Regions from separate parts of the Paenibacillus sp. FSL H7-0350 genome, predicted to be linked through region 1. Evidence: predicted binding sites of a transcription regulator. Region 1 holds the regulator's gene; each other region holds the start of a gene.
The links. The regulator LexA, encoded in region 1, represses DNA repair genes until DNA is damaged. The targets are predictions, from matches to a motif close to CGAACATATGTTCG.
Positions count from the first base shown of each region.

Region 2: a site for LexA is predicted at 1,585-1,598, ahead of NYE24_RS11015 (YolD-like family protein). Genes of this name have one in related genera too.
Region 3: a site for LexA is predicted at 1,978-1,991, ahead of addB (helicase-exonuclease AddAB subunit AddB). Genes of this name have one in related genera too.

Region 1 is NZ_CP151972.1:1,194,077-1,199,505, reverse strand. It holds gene NYE24_RS05575 (hypothetical protein) at 31-156, opposite strand; gene NYE24_RS05570 (hypothetical protein) at 351-626, shown strand; gene NYE24_RS05565 (hypothetical protein) at 642-1,001, shown strand; gene NYE24_RS05560 (hypothetical protein) at 1,094-1,315, shown strand; gene NYE24_RS05555 (hypothetical protein) at 1,426-1,644, shown strand; gene NYE24_RS05550 (L,D-transpeptidase) at 1,723-2,061, opposite strand; gene lexA (transcriptional repressor LexA) at 2,250-2,876, opposite strand; gene NYE24_RS05540 (LysM peptidoglycan-binding domain-containing protein) at 3,074-3,490, shown strand; gene NYE24_RS05535 (DUF896 domain-containing protein) at 3,600-3,809, shown strand; gene NYE24_RS05530 (hypothetical protein) at 3,857-4,384, shown strand; gene NYE24_RS05525 (HAD-IA family hydrolase) at 4,420-5,205, shown strand.
Region 2 is NZ_CP151972.1:2,396,388-2,401,816, forward strand. It holds gene NYE24_RS11000 (WGxxGxxG family protein) at 1-114, opposite strand, end outside; gene NYE24_RS11005 (M15 family metallopeptidase) at 190-876, opposite strand; gene NYE24_RS11010 (hypothetical protein) at 1,056-1,217, shown strand; gene NYE24_RS11015 (YolD-like family protein) at 1,224-1,559, opposite strand; gene NYE24_RS11020 (hypothetical protein) at 1,730-2,332, opposite strand; gene NYE24_RS11025 (PH domain-containing protein) at 2,535-3,026, shown strand; gene NYE24_RS11030 (glycosyl hydrolase) at 3,045-4,520, opposite strand; gene NYE24_RS11035 (NucA/NucB deoxyribonuclease domain-containing protein) at 4,683-5,123, shown strand; gene NYE24_RS11040 (hypothetical protein) at 5,210-5,401, shown strand.
Region 3 is NZ_CP151972.1:2,548,328-2,553,756, reverse strand. It holds gene NYE24_RS11750 (alginate lyase family protein) at 1-1,873, shown strand, start outside; gene addB (helicase-exonuclease AddAB subunit AddB) at 2,090-5,429, shown strand, end outside.

The sequences.
Region 1 (5,429 bases):
TAATATTGGTTAGATGGTGTAGTTCTTAGATTATTCTTCAATGGAAACCGAGGACCGGAAGGCATACCATAGCAATCCATAAGCTAATCCGAAGTAAAGGAGTATACCGAGGATGGATATGGACAGAAGAATGATGATAACTTTATTTCCATTCATACATTTACCTCCTAAATAAAAAACTCTCCCAATATTAAAGTGTGGGGGAGAGACTGAAAATGAAGACTAAACAAAGCCTTTACATCATAATATAAAGGAATTACAATTCCAGATCAATCCAATTCATTTTACATACTATTCCATCTCCTATATACTTAACCAGAAGAGAATTCTAGTGGCAGACATGGGAGTGGATGATGAAGAATACATATAAGATTATGCTTTCGCTATTGCTTGTCCTGGCGTTGATAGGTCCGGTGGTGGCTGGAGCGGAAGGAGCGGCTGTGCCAGCGGAGACCCAAGAGAGGCTTATGGAGCAATATGGGCTGGATGCGCCGCCTCTGCCGGTATGGGATTGGAGTAGCGTTGATGTCGGGGGCAGTGGGATTGCAGGCGGGATGCTGTTCGTGTACCGGATGTTTGTGAATCCGCTGGGGTTCTTGTTGCAAGAGATACTGTATATTCTGTAGTTGAGGGGGAAAAGAATGAATTCGCGTTATGATATCCCAAGTCCTGCACGCAGAGTCCGTAGGAGATCGGGCGGTAAATCATTACTGGTCCTTATTCTTGTTCTGATTGTGATGGCTGTTACGAATCCGGGGAAGGAAGCCTTCAGTGAATATTCTGTGAAGAATCTTGAGAATACGCTAGATCAGGTAATAGGCGACGGAATTAGCAAGCTGGTGGCTCAGCCTGTAATTGAGTCTTTGACCGAGCGGGATAACTACATTTTGTTCTCAGTATTTAGCGTACCAGACCTTAAAAATACCAATTTTTTTACCAGGGATGGCGGGGCTACTAAGAAGTATATTGGATTGTTTAAAATCCTTTTTATCAAGCTGTAAATATGGTTTACATATTGTTCCATGACCCGGTATAATTAAATAGATGGTTGTCGGAATCTTTTATCATGGTTGTGGAACAAGGAGGAACGAAGTTGAATACGGCTTATAAAGTACTGTCCAGTGATGCTGATCTATTCGCTGCCGCACTGGCACAGGTACAGGTCTACGTCGTTCAGCTGGTTGATGGCAAACCGCATGTGATTGCTGATTATGCCGGACCTGTACAGAAATGGACACCGGAGTACATAGTGCTGGCCGGAATGACTTATAGACGCGATGAATTTGAATTCCGGGTACGGTTGAACAAAAAGTAAGCAGATTACCTGTCCGCTGCTTGCTGCTCTTACATTACTGCCGAATCACACAAGCTTTGGAGTCATTCTTGGCATCTCTTATACTATCCAAGTGTAAAAGAGGTGTAAAGATGAGCCAAAGAGAACGTAACCGGATTCGCAGAGCCATTAATGTCCTGCTGACACAGCGGGCTGTCCTGCTGGAGAGACTGGAAGAAATCAATGAGAATCTGCGCAGAGTGCCTAGAGGTTCGCGGGCCAGAAGAGAGCTGCTGGCAGCCAGAGAATCGATCCGCGAGGCTATCCGTTTGAATACGGTGGCTATCCGTCTGTTGAGAAGTGTGCTGTAGTCTGTATCCGCTCTAATTCATTTGAATCACTGGAACCCTTGGGGCGCAATCTGGCGTCTCAAGGGTTTTTGTGAGTTCCTATTCCCTGATGGTGACACGGGTACCTATGGGAACGAGGGCAGCCAGGGTGAGAACATCTGCGTTATACATGCGGATACAGCCATGGGAGACCATGTGGCCGATGGAAGCAGGGTTATTGGTTCCATGGATGCCATAATGCGGCTTGGATAGACCCATCCAGAAGGCTCCGAACGGGCCACCCGGATTGGGCTGCTTGTTAATGATGGTGTATTCGCCTACAGGCGAGACGGTTAACATTTTGCCGATGCCGACAGGGAAGCCTCTGGTGACGACGTCATTATCCAGCAGGTACAGCATGCGCTGTGACAGATCGACGATAATTCGGTAATTGGGCATACAGATCAGCACTCCTTTGTAACAGGATATGTGCGGAGCTATGCAGCGGTTCTCAGAAAAAGTGGCCAAAAAGCTTAGTGCGAACAAATGTTTGCATTCGGCTTTTTGGCCACTTTAATAAGTGAAATGAACAGAAAACAGGCTGCTTCGCATGGTGCGGAGCAGCCTGTTCTTAAGCGGGGAGTAGATTAGTGGATATCGCGGAATAATCCGATGACCCGTCCCAAAATCGTAACCCGGTTAAGGCGGAGAGGCTCGTATGCCGGATTCTCCGGCTGCAGCCTGATATGATCCCGTTCCTTGTAGAAGGTCTTGACAGTTGCTTCATCTTCTTCGGTCATCGCTACAACAATATCGCCATTGTCGGCAGTCTGCTGCTGGCGTACGATGACATAATCCCCGTTCATAATTCCGGCATCCACCATACTGTCACCAAGGACAGATAGCATAAATACCTTGTTATCGCCTACATAATGAGCAGGTAACGGGAAGTAATCCTCAATATTCTCTGTAGCTGTAATAGGAACACCAGCTGTAACCTTACCCACTACCGGGATGCGGGTAACGGTCTGGACGAATTGATGCACATTCTCTGAATCTTCCTGGCCGAGCAATTCAATCGCACGCGGCTTCGTAGGGTCACGGCGGATCAGGCCCTTCTTCTCAAGCCGGTCCAAGTGACCATGCACGGTAGAGCTGGAGGCCAGGCCGACAGCCTCGCCAATCTCGCGGACGGACGGAGGATAACCCTTGCTGCGGACTTCATTACGTATAAATTCCAGGATCGCCAGCTGACGACTAGAAATCTTTGACATCGGTATCAACCCCATATACTATGTTTGGGAAAATTATAACATAGAACTTCCGTTCGTACAAACATAAGTTCTAAAATGAGGAAAAAAAGAGAACGCAAATAAAGAGAACAGACGTTCCGAAAAAACTATTGATCGAAACACATGTTCGTGTTATATTATTTTCGAAAGCAAGAACATGTGTTTGGAGGATGATGATCATGTTAAAGTATAGTACATACAACAGCATCTACAATAATGAGGATATCAAGGTGTCCGCTCCCGGTAATCCAACTGCTCATAGTAATGTAACCAAGGTCAAGGATGCGATTCTTCATAGTCTCACTGCGCTATCATCACTATTCCGTCAGGTCAGCCTGATGAAGATGGTTTTGGTGCTGATGCTTGTTATTTCGGGATTCACTGTGGTGGGGAATGTTTTTGCCGGTTCGGTCTCTTCACTGAAGCCGGATAAGCGGATCGTAGTCGAACGCGGTGATACCTTATGGAGCATTGCGTTAAGTAACAAGCCTGAGGACATGAGGACAGCCGTATATATAGAAGGAATAATGAAGACGAATCATTTGGAGAACAGTGTCATTAAGGCCGGAGATATTCTGACTTTACCTTTATACTGAAGGATTGTGTCAGACTAATGATCGACTCGGAGAGCTTTCAGGGGGTAGACCTTGACAAGCTCTTTTTCTCATGGCAAAGTTAAAATGAATTTAGAGGGAGGGAAACGTATTGAATATTGACGAATTGGTCGCACGCATCAATGAATTGGCACGCAAAGCTAAGAACGGCGGCCTGAATGAAGAGGAACTGGCTGAACGTGCCAAGCTCCGCGAGATTTACCTGGGGAATATCCGCACTAACTTTCGGGCCCAGCTTGATACTATCGAAATTGTGGACAATCCGGAGCATGAAGAGGGCAATAACGGACTTAAGCATTAGCCTGTTGCCTTTTCATAGATAATACAGGATGACTAGGGGGAACTTACATGGCCCGTTCTTGGGAAAGAATGGTTCAACGCAATACCAAGCAAATTAACCAGCAAAGAAAGAAGCAGGGGAAGGATTCCATTTACACTTCCAGCACTAAGACTGCCGCGAAAAGCATTGATATTTTCAAAGGCCGGAATATTGTATTCCCCGTTGTACTGATGCTGCTTGGCATCATGTTCTGGGTGGTAGGCTCAATTGACGAGGCCAAAGGAAGCGGGATTCTGGCCAACTGGCTGGGTGTGGTGCTGTACTTCCTGCTTGCTGCGCTGCTGTTCTTCCGCCGTCCGTTCCTTAAGGTTGAGCGTGCGCGTATCTCTACTATTAAATACAACCGCGAACGCTTCCTCGCTGCGGCGGATATTGAGAAGATCACTTTATCACGCAGTGTAGTAACCATTAAGTATAAGGGTAAGCGCAAGCAGTGGATTTTCTCCAAGCTGATTAACCGTTATGACACCGCTGCGATGGGGGAACGTCTGGAACAGTTCGCGAAGAACAACAATATTGAACTAGTGCACGAATAGGAAGACAGACCAGCATATAGGGAGTGGGAGAAGAAATGCCGATTACCGCCGTACTATTTGACCTTGACGATACCCTGCTGTGGGATGACCGCAGCGTGGAAGAAGCCTTCCGCTATGCTTGTGAGGCTGCTGGAGATTCCGTTGATCCACAGGAGCTGGAAGCTGCTGTACGCAGAGAAGCCCGTGCCCTCTATGAATCCTATGAGACATATCCGTTCACCAAGCTGATCGGTATTAACCCGTTTGAAGCGCTATGGGCGAACTTCACTGCCGGTGAACAGCCGGAGTTCCGTCAACTGGAGCAGCTTGCCCCCGTCTACCGTAAGGAATCCTGGCGCCGCGGCCTCGCCTCACTCGGAGTAGAGGATGAAGCGCTGGCTGCACAACTGGCCGATAAGTTCGCCGCTGAGCGCCGCAGCCGTCCCTATATCTATGAAGAGACGCTTCAGGTGCTGGACGAGCTGCACGGCAAGGTGAAGCTGCTGCTGCTGACGAACGGCTGCCCGGCACTTCAGCAGGAGAAGCTGGATGGTGTACCGGAGCTTACCCCGTATTTTGACCATATTGTGATTTCGGGAAGCTTCGGCAAAGGCAAGCCGGACAAGGGAATCTTCGAGCATGCGCTCGGACTGCTGGATATTGCTCCAGAGCAAGGTATAATGGTGGGTGATAAGCTTACGACAGATATTCTAGGCGGCTTATCCGCCGGACTGACCACAGTCTGGATCAACCGGAATAGGAAAGCTTCGGACCCGGAGATTACGCCGGATTATCAGATCAGCCATCTCTCAGAGCTTCTGCCGCTGGTAGACTCCCTGTAAATTGAATTCCATGAAGCCAGTATCTTATTTATGTGGATATTGGCTTTTTTCTATCTGCTATATTGTTTGAACTTGAAATAATACTGTATAGGGAAAAGTGGCGGAGGAGAAATTTGGAACTGAAGGAGCGTTAGCGTCCGCCTGAAAGCTTTCCGAAGGAAAGCTCGCGTCGTAAGCATCAGCTGTTACCCGATTTCAACTGCTAGCAGCGGTTTAATTCAAGA
Region 2 (5,429 bases), 1.2 Mb from region 1:
AACGCCCGGAGTCGTAGTCATCATACCGCCGGGTGCTGCGGAGATGTCACCTGCTCCGAGCAGACTCATGGACAGGACCGTACCGCAGGCAAGACTTGTGATCAGCTTGTTCAAAATGTTGTGCCCCCTTCATGGATGTGGTTAATCGCTGATAATTTCCCCATCCGGCACAGCATCTATGCAGAGAAGTTATTCCTTCACAATGTTCACGGTCTTGCTGGACGCATTATACGTGACTTTGGCTCCAAGCGCTTCGGCAATCGCACGTACAGGCGCATAGGTTACCGCATCGTCCATGACGCCGGTCGTCAGCTTCTTACCATTGAGCGTAATATTTACCGGGATATCCTTGTTCACCTCTGGCTCACCTCCGGTTATGCAGCTTAGTGCGGCTGCACTCTGCTGGGCGGTCGGCCGTCTGCCTGCCTTCAGGTCCTGAATGCTAAGGCCGAAGCTCATCTGCAGATGAGCATAATCCTTGAAGGAGGTCCAGTCCCCGCCCCATTCGAACCCCAGCTGCTTCCCCTCCTGCGCCACCTCTTGCCAGTCTGCCACCTTGTCGCCATCCCCGTCACGGTTCATATCCCAGGATACATTCCTGCCATCCGGCAGCAGCAGCGCGAAGTCTATTGCCAGTCCGTAATTATGGTAGCTGTCGCCTCCCCGGGCATTGGTTACAATGTCGCCCTTCTTAGTTCTCCCTTGAGCATATAGCTCATTCTGCTGCGCTATCGTGCGCATGCCCTGCGTAATGAGGATTGGCACCCCCCGGTTATAACTGCGTCTAATCAGCTCGTTCGCCCCGGCCAGTACAGCCGGATGCAGCTTCGCCAGCCTTGCGGCCGACTTCTGCTTGACCTGCTCCAAAGTAAGCATCTACTCACCCCCTGGTATAGTAAATGCCCGCTTTGACCGGGTTGCTTGCACCAATGACCGTTTTTTTCGCAAAAAGAAGCTATGCATCGCCCGATCACCCCGGATGAACAGTGCACCTATAGGCCAGAATAAGAATGCAGACCTGTCGTCAGGTCATTCTAACGGAAAGGGGGATGAACATGGATATTCACAGCGACAGCTACAGAATAGCCCCGTTTAGCGGCCAGGAGGATGTGGTGGAGGTGATCCGCCAGGCGGAATCGGAGATTGCCCGGATGACCGGGAACCCGGAAGTCACGCTAATTGCCTATGAGAAGACGGACGGACACCGCAGTAAGTAGAATCTGTCAGACAATATATGCCTCCACAATGTCATCTACAAGCAGCCACTTCCATTCCTCCGCCCACTGCAGCTTGAATTCCCGCGAGTGGGTGTGGATGGAGGTCACGAATCCGCTTAGCTTCACCTGTTCCAGAGGACTATACAGCACCAGCGTTACCCGTACATGACTCCGTAGCGATAAGGCCAGCGTATGCTCTATCTCCTCCAGCTTCTGCTCATCCAGCACCGGCCTCAGGCTATGCCAGATCTCCCGTTCGTCTCTCCCTATTCGCCCGATCTGCTCCGGAAGCACCCTCCCGCTGTACTCCCGTTGACGGTTCCCTTCAAGCTTCTTGCCCATTCGCCGTTCCTCCTATTCTTCATGCAGAACATATGTTTGTATTATATCTGTGCTTCAGCAGGTTAGGCAAGCAGAAATTTAGGGAAGCAGGCACAGCAAAAAGACGCCCACAGTTATGCTGTACAGCGTCTTCCTCTGAACCCTTTTACAATAACAAGTCTTGTCTCTGCTTATTTCACTGACGAAGTCCCTGCGCTTCCGGTACCTGGTTCCTGCTTGGCATCTGTGCCTGCATCTGACACGGTTCCTGGTACGGATTGCTCCGGATCGATCAGTCCTGCAGCTTCTCTGGCTTCATTCAGCTTGGAGATGCCGTAGAGCATGGCTACGTCTGCCTGCTGATTCATCGCGTCGAATTCCTCTGCGGTCACATCGGGCGATACTGCGCTCTTGGAAGCCTTCTCCTTGATCTGATAGGCGCTCTGGAAAGCGATCACCGAATCTCTGAGCAGCTTCTCGATCGTATCCGGCAGGCCGCCCGCAATCTTGATATCGTTCACATGATCTGCAAGCTCGGAGGCGGTATCCTGGAAGCTGTCTACAGCCTTCTGAAATTCTTTGTCCGTCGCTTGTCCGGTGGAATAAGAGGTTAGCGTGGTGTTGAAGTTCGCTAGCGAGGATTTGCCCATTTCGTCGAATTTCGAAATTTCATTATAAAAGTTCTGTACTGTCTCCTGCACCACTTCCGGGGAAGCCGGTTCAGCACTGTTATTGCCGCAGGCACTGAGGATCATGACAGCCATTAGCAGTCCTGCAAGTAAAGCTTGTCTCATAGTTAATATCCCTCCACTTAACAGAATAATATCGATTTTTGTTAAGTGCAAATGAAATTAATGTAAAATTCGGCGTAATGAAACATATGTCAGCGGTTAAGCGTATTCATAGGGAGAAAAGGTGGCCAATAACCCAGTTGATGACTGGCAATTCCTGTTATACTATAATGAATTTATCCGTTCAAGGAGAGGAAGATCTATCATGGCTTATTGCACAGCATGTGGTGCGGAATACAAGCAAGGCGCCAAATTCTGCGGGGAATGCGGGGCAGGTACAGATGAGGCCGGTTCTCCGGCAGCAGCACGTCGTCCGGCGGCTGGCCACAGCTCCGGTCCTGAACAAGAATTATGGCAGGGCAAGCCTGCCGGCATCTCTGACCGTCTCAAGGGGCTGATCGGGCTGAATACCACCAAGTATACGATTACGTCCCAGCGGATTATGGTGAAGAGCGGGCTGATCGGCAAGGATGTCGAAGAAATCGAGCTGCTGCGGGTCAATGATTTCTCCGTCACCCAGTCGGTTATGCAGCGTATGCTGGGCATCGGGACGCTGATCATTTTGTCGGATGATGCTTCATCACCACAGCTCCCCTTCTATAGAATCCGTAAGGTTCAATCTGTCAAGGATATCCTGCGCCAAGCCGTGCGTGACGAGAAAATCGCCAACAATATCAGCTACCGCGAGCATATCTGAGGCTTCGTTACACTTTATTCAGGGAAGATAGAGAGCTCCTGCCGGAATTACGCCTTTGGCCTGGCTGGGGCTCTCCCACATCAGTACCGCCCGCGCATCCCCCTGGTTCTCATAGTACTCCACCTTCAGCTCATGCAGCTTCCCCGCAATCAGACTCACTGTGCCTTGCCGCTCCTGCCCGCTCTGCTTGATCCAGCTGTCAATAACCAGCTTCCCGTCGATCCATATCCGGATTCCGTCATCTGAATACGAATAGATCGTGTAGGTCTCACTGTAGGCAGCGCTTATTCGGCCGCTCCAGCGTACCGAGAACAGATCTGCGTGAACAGCCGGATCAGGCGCCGCCTGCCTCCAGGCGAAGTTAATATTGGCATCTGTCCGGGTGAGGGCAGGCGTGCCGGTAAGCGTAATATTGTTGTAATACTGCCCATAGAGGCCCGGTTTGGGGAGTACCCCTCCTGAAGAAGCATACGCCGCCGCTTTGGCCGAATAGTCGTCTCTGGAGAATATGGCACTATTCCTCATAAAAGCCTGAATCACTGCATCCTTATTGCGCTCGTACAGCATCTTGCCCCAGGTCATCTGGTAGCTCCATTTGTTCTGCGGGCCTGCCAGCACAGCTGGCGGAGGAAGCTCCCCGTTCTCGCCGATGGCGATCAGCTTGCCGCGTCCCAGGTCCCAGAGCGTATCATGATGTTCCCCCTTGTAATCACCCTCGAAAATATCCGCCGCCAGCACATCCACTCTGCCGCTGCCCGGATAATACTTGGCCGGCTCCTCACTATTCTTGTTCTTGGCATTCGGACTCCACACCCACAGCAGATTGTGCAGCTGATGATAGACGGTATACCGCTCGAACATGATCTCCCAGAGGGTCACGAAGGAGGATTTCTGCCCCCACCAGAACCAGCCGCCGTTCATCTCGTGGTAAGGTCTCCAGAGGACGGGGACACCGGCGTCATTCAGTTTTTTCAGGAAAACAGCGACCTTATCCAGCTCGGCAATCATCGCCGTATACTCGGTTGTTCCCGGTGTGATGTACTTGCTGAAATTAGCTTCGCTGAGGCTCATGGAGACATTCGTCCAGGCTGGTGCCGTACCCGGCAGGTTGGCATGATAGGTCATCGCTACGATGCCCCTGGCCTTGTGCCAGCGGATCGCACTGTCCGTTACACCCTGCCGCTGACTGCTGATGAGCTTCTCCGTCTGGTTGCTGATCGGCCCCATCTCATAGCCGTGCAGTCCGGCATAACTGCCTGCCGTATTCTTCAGCTTGTTGTTGATATCATCCGGGCTCTCCAGGTAATCATGCTGGCCGCTGATCATTCCCTGGCCCTGCAGCCAGTACAGCGTCTCCAGCAGCTTCCGTGCGGGCGCCCCCATCTCCGCGTCAGCGGGAGACATCTGTATTTTGCGAAAAGCCGCTTGCCACTGCACATCACCAATCAGCCGCGAGGCCGAATCCAGCAGGTCCCTGAGGTTGCGCTGTTCCACATTTTCCACCATCCTTTTCATTGTGTTTGTACATATTATGACGAATTATGGAACTTCAGCACGGCTGCTGCACAGAATTCGGGCTGTCCCAATCCGTTATTCTTACGCTATACTATTCAGGGCACAGGCATTATACCCATACCCACATCCAAAGGAGCAGATATGAAAGCCAAAAAATCCATCATCAGTCTCATTATTATCGCCCTGCTCAGTCTGTCCGCCTACCTGCTGGAGGAGAACGGGCAATGGCTGCCGCAGACCCCTTCCGGTCATTCTTCGGAGATCGTGAAGCTGAAGTTCCCGGCAGACCGCTACCCGGAGACCGCGAGGCACATCCAAAAGGCCATCCGCAAGGGAGAGTCAGCCATCTGTACCATCAACCGCAAGGATGCTGAGGAGAACCGCAAGGCGTCGCTGAAGGGAGTTCCCACCAAGAAAGGCTATGACCGGGACGAATGGCCGATGGCCATGTGTGCGGAAGGCGGAGCCGGGGCCCATATTGAGTACATAACCCCCAGTGATAACCGCGGAGCGGGAAGCTGGGTCGGCAATCAGCTGGAGGCGTTCGCAGACGGTACGCGTGTGGAGTTTATTTTCAAGTAAGCCGGCATGTGGGGGATGTTATTCAATTTCACTGCGATAAAGCGTAGAATGAAATGGGATAATATAACATAGATGGAGAGCCCGATGTGTTCTATATCTGTTATCGGGGCAAACGGCTGTACGGCCCTATGTCCGAAGCTGAAGCCTTACAGGAATGGTTCGCGCTTGCAGGAACAATTAAGGAGCTCTATATCATTGAAACTGATGCAGCTACAGGCAGAATCACACGCCAGATCGGGCCAACGGTCCGTGCTCATAAGAAGAAAAAAAAGAAATAGCCCTATCCGGCACAGGCCGGACAGGGCT
Region 3 (5,429 bases), 1.4 Mb from region 1:
TGTGGACAATGAATTCATTATTCCTTATACCGGCGATCTGAGCCGCTGGATTCCGCTGGGCAAGCCGGTGGCGGACTGGCTGCATAATCCTACGAACGACCCCGAATTCACCTGGGGCATCAACCGCCACTGGCATATGCTGGATCTGGGCAAGGCCTATCTGATGAATGGCAAGCCGGAATACGTTACGGCCTTTATGCAGCATTTCCGCAGCTGGCGCGGGCAGAACCCGGTTCCTGTGATCCCGTCATATGAGGAGGCGGTATTCTTCCAGAAGCCGGGTCCATGGCGTCTGCTGGAGACCGGCCTGCGCGTGCAGTCCTGGATCTCTGCGTATAAATATATGGAGGACAGCCCGCTGCTGGACGGATGTTTCCGCAGCGAACTGCTGGAGGGGCTTGCGGAACATGCTGAATTCCTGACCCGTTACCTCGGCAGCACGGAGATCAATCATGCGATTATGCATATGCAGGGCCTATACATGATTGCTGTCTTCCATCACGGGCATCCGTGCGCACCGTATTGGCGGCAGCTGGCCGGGGAGCGCCTGGAGCTGTGCCTTTTGCATCAGGTCGGACCGGAAGGGATTCAGATTGAGCTGACCACCCATTATCATGATGCGGCCATCGAGATGTTCGGGACGCCTTATCTGCTGGGCGCTTTGTCCGGCCACCCGTTCTCTGCCTGGTACGGCGGACAGCTCCGCAAGATGGCCGCGTTCACCGAAGCGCTGGTCCGCCCGGATGACCAGTCCACCGGGATCGGCGATTCCGACTGGATCAGCAGCGGCCGGCAGCGGCTGACACTGCTGGGTGCCATTCTGAAGGATGATGCGCTGATTGGACGCGGCACAGGTAATGCAGAATGCCTCTGGCTGCTGGGAGCCGAGGCATATGAGCGGTGTGTGCAGCTTCAGGCGGAGTCTGCGCCTTCGGTGAACAGCGTGGCTTTTGTGCAGACCGGATATTATGTGATGCGGGACCCGCAGCAGTATCTGTTCTTCGATGCCGCAGAGATGGGCGGAGCGCACGGTCATGCGGATGCGCTGAATCTGGAGTGGATGTGGAAAGGGCAATTGCTCTTCACGGATACCGGCCGGTACACCTACGAGGAAGGGGAGTGGCGCCGTTATTTCAAAAGTACCCGCGCGCACAACACCATCACCGTAGGCGGGTTGGATCAGACGCCGTATATCTCCACCCAGCAATGGGGCGAGCCTGTTGCTAAGGCCAGCACCTTCCGCTGGGAGAGCAACAGCCGTTACCATTTCATTGATGCCGCGCATGACGGATACATCCGTCTTCCCGGTCCGGTCATGCACCGGCGCTGGGTGCTGCTGGGCGTGGAGGTGCCGCTGCTGCTGATTGCCGACTGGCTGGAGGCGGATGGCGAACATGAGCTGGAGCAGCGGTTCCATCTGCACCCGGAGGCGGTGCTGGAGCTGTCTTCCGAAGCCGGAGCGGCTGGAGAAGCAATGACCGGAGCCAGAGAACCCGAAGTCGCAGCCGCACAGCCTACAGTAACCGTGGTCTATCCCGGCTCTACAGTGAAGCTGAATATGAGCTGGATGACCAGCGGCCTGATGGATGAACAGTTCACGGTTAGTAAGGAGCAGGGCTGGGTATCGGAGGTCTACGGCTCCAAATCGGAGATTCCGGTAGTAGAGGGCCGGGCGGCCTGGGCCGGCAAGGCTGGAATTCTGACGCTGTGTCTGCCCGAAGATGCGGCGGACGGCAGCGGTCCGCTGCACGTGAGCACCTGCGTGGTGGATGCGGAGCGGCGGCGGGTCGAGCTGTCCTATGTATACGGTGATGCGATCGGCACGATCGTAATCGGTACGGACACCCTGGGCTGGACGGAGCGGAAGGAATAAGGGTCTAGTTGTTAGCCTTGAAACTAATTTACATGAGTTTATGCAGACTTTTCCGTCCGCCGTTTGCGCGGCTCCGGGAGAGTCTTTTATTTTGCAAACAATGGCAAACGTACGTTCTGGAGCGTGTGGTGGAGGTATGCTATACTATTGAGACGAGAAGTTTCATAGATTCTGGTGTCATAGAGTGCCAGGGTTCAACGGAAGGAGTCTGCTGAAATGACGGTTAACTTCATCATCGGCCGCTCGGGCAGCGGCAAGACGACTACAATATGGGAGCGGGTATCCTCCAGGCTGAAGGCAGAGCCGCTGGGAGCCCCGATCATTATACTTGTTCCCGAACAGGGATCGTTCGGAGCGGAACGGGGACTGCTGGCGGCGGGCGGCGTGAAGGGAAGTCTGCGCGCCCAGACGCTCAGCTTCTCGCGGCTTGCCTACCGGGTGAAGCAGGAGACCGGCGGCAGCGCGAGTCTGCCCATCAGTGAAGAAGGCAAGAAGATGCTGATCTACAAGATTATCAGCAAACGCAAGGAGGAGCTGAAGCTGTTCGGCGCTTCCTCGGACCGGCCGGGATTTGTAGAGCGGCTAAGCAGTCTGCACACGGAGCTTAAGCGCTGCTGTCTTGGAGCCGGAGACCTGGAGGAGCAGATCGGCAGAATGCGGGATGCCACGCTGGGCAGCCCTATTCTGGCCGGGAAGCTGGATGATCTGCATCTCGTCTTCAGCGAGCTGGACCAGGAGATGTCACAGCTCTATATAGATGAAGAGGATAGACTGGCCGAACTGGCTGAGCATATTGCGGACTCTGCCTATATCCGCGGCGCCGAGATCTGGGTGGACGGCTTCCACGGCTTCAGCAACCAGGAATTTGTCGTCTTACGTGAGCTGATGCAGTACGCGGACACAATGACTATTGCGCTCACAGTGGACCGGATCTATCCGGCGGGCGTTGCCCCGCATGAGCTGGATCTGTTCCATCCGGCGGTGGTTACTTATATTAAGCTGCGGGGAATAGCGGAGGAGATGGGACTTACCGTATGGGATGAGCTGCTGGCTCCGCCCGTCCTCCCAAGGTTCAAGGACGCTCCCGTACTCGCCCATCTGGAGCGCGGATTACAGCGCCGGCATCCCTGGGCAGGACCGGCTGAACAGGTGAAGGAAGCCATCAGCATCCGGGCTGCGGCTTCACGCCGCACCGAGGTGGAGGGCGTGCTGCGGGAGATGCAGGCCCTGGCCAGAGAATCGGGAGCCAAATACGGGGAAATGGCAGTATTCATGCGCAATATGGCCGATTATGAGCCGCTGATTGCTCCGTTATTTCAGGACTTCGGCGTTCCGTTCTTCCTGGACCAGAAGCTCAGTGAGCTGCATCATCCGCTGGTGGAATTCATCCGCTCCGCCCTGGATGTCGTCCGCCGCCGCTGGCGTTATGAAGATGTGTTCCGCTGCGTGAAGACAGAGCTGCTGCTGCCGCTGGACGGAAGCATTACCCGCACTCATATGGATGAGCTGGAGAATTACGTGCTGGCCTGCGGCATTCACGGCTACCGCTGGACGGACGGGCGATCCTGGAAGGGGATTCCCCGCCTGTCGCTGGAGGGAAGTGAGGCTGTAGATGAAGCCATGCTATCCAGAATGGAAGCCTGCCGGAGTGCGATTACAGGACCGCTGCAGGCGTTTGAGAAGAGAATCAAAGCCAGCCGCAGCGGCCTGGAGCTATGCCGGGCGGTATATCTGCTGCTGGAGGATACGGAAGCGGCACGCAAGCTTGAAGGGATGGGAGCGGAGTCTCTGAAGCAAGGCCGTCCGGAGGCCGCACGGGAGCATAGCCAGCTCTGGGGCGCTGTTCTGGGTCTGCTGGACCAGATTGCTGAGATGATGGGCAAAGAACGGATAGAATTCAGCCTGTTCGCCGGGGTGCTGGAGACCGGTCTGGCAGAGCTTAAGATGGGGCTCGTCCCGCCCGCACTTGACCAGGTGCTGGTAGGTACGATGGACCGTACCCGGGTGTCGGGGGTGAAGTACGCCTTCCTGCTCGGTTTCAACGAAGGAGTGGTTCCGGCGCAGTTCAAGGAAGACGGAATTCTTTCCGAGGGGGAGCGCCTCCTGCTGGAGAAGTCTGGTATGGAGCTTGCGCCGGGCTCATCCCGGAAGCTGCTGGATGAGCGCTTCCTGATCTACAATGCGCTTACGACGGCCAGCAGGAAGCTGTGGATCAGCTATGCTGTGGCTGACGATGAGGGCAAGGCGCTGCTGCCTTCGGAGGTCATCCGCCAGCTGCAGGGAATGTTCCCGCATATGTTGGATGAACAATTCCTCTCCGGCTTCCCGCAGAGCGGCAATGACGACGACGCTGTCCATATGGACTTCATCGGCCATCCTGAGCAGACGCTCCGCATGCTGCTGCTTCAGCTCCGCCAGTGGCGTCAAGGAGCAGAGATACCCGGCATGTGGTGGGAGGTCTATAACTGGTTTGCAGCGGAGCAGGGCGCAGACAAGCCTGCGGGTGAACAGGCAGCGGAATACCGCCATGCGGATCTGTCCATGAAGCTGAAGCTGGAGCGGTTGCTCAGCTCGCTGTTCTACCGCAATGAAGGCATACGGCTGAAGAAGGAGACAAGCCTGCGCCTGTATGGCGGTTCCACGCTGCGCGGCAGCGTGTCACGGATGGAACGGTTTGTCGCTTGCTCCTTCTCCCATTTCGCCTCCTACGGGCTGAGGCTGAAGGAGCGCCAGCTCTACAAGCTCCAAGCCCCGGATATCGGGCAACTCTTTCATGCGGCCCTCAGTGAGATGGCGAAGCGGCTGCAGGAGCAAGGCCGCAGCTGGGGCAGCATGACTGCGGAGGAATGCCGCACGGAAGCGGGGAAAACCGTAGACAAGCTGTCTCCGCTGTTACAGGGAGAGATTCTGATGAGCAGCAAGCGCTACGGCTATATTTCTCGCAAGCTGAAGAATATTGTCGGCCGCGCTTCGGTCATCCTCGGGGAGCATTCGCGGCGCGGGAGCTTCGAGCCGGTCGGGCTGGAGCTGGATTTCGGCCCGGGACAGGAGCTGCCTCCGCTGAGAATTACACTGCCGAACGGCTGTGTCATGGAGGTGGTCGGGCGGATTGACCGGGTGGATAAGGCTGAAGGGGAGCAGGGGATTCTGCTGCGGGTTATCGACTACAAATCAAGCCAGAAGGACCTCAAGCTGCATGAGGTCTACTATGGATTGTCGCTGCAGATGTTAACGTACCTTGATGTGCTGCTGACTTATTCCGAGCAATGGCTTGGCCAGGAAGCTCTGCCTGCCGGGGCGCTCTATTTCCACGTTCATGATCCGCTCCTGACCTCAGCCAACGGAATGAACCGGGAGCAGGCGGAGCAGGAGCTGATGAAGCGCTTCAAGATGAAGGGCTTGCTGACCGCCGACCGTGAGGTGGTCTCGCTGATGGATACCACACTCGACAAAGGGTATTCCTCTATTGTTCCGGTAGCGCTGAAGAGCGACGGCAGCTTCTACAGCAGCGCATCTGTAGCTACCCCAGAGCAGTGGGGGCAGCTGCGGTCCTCGG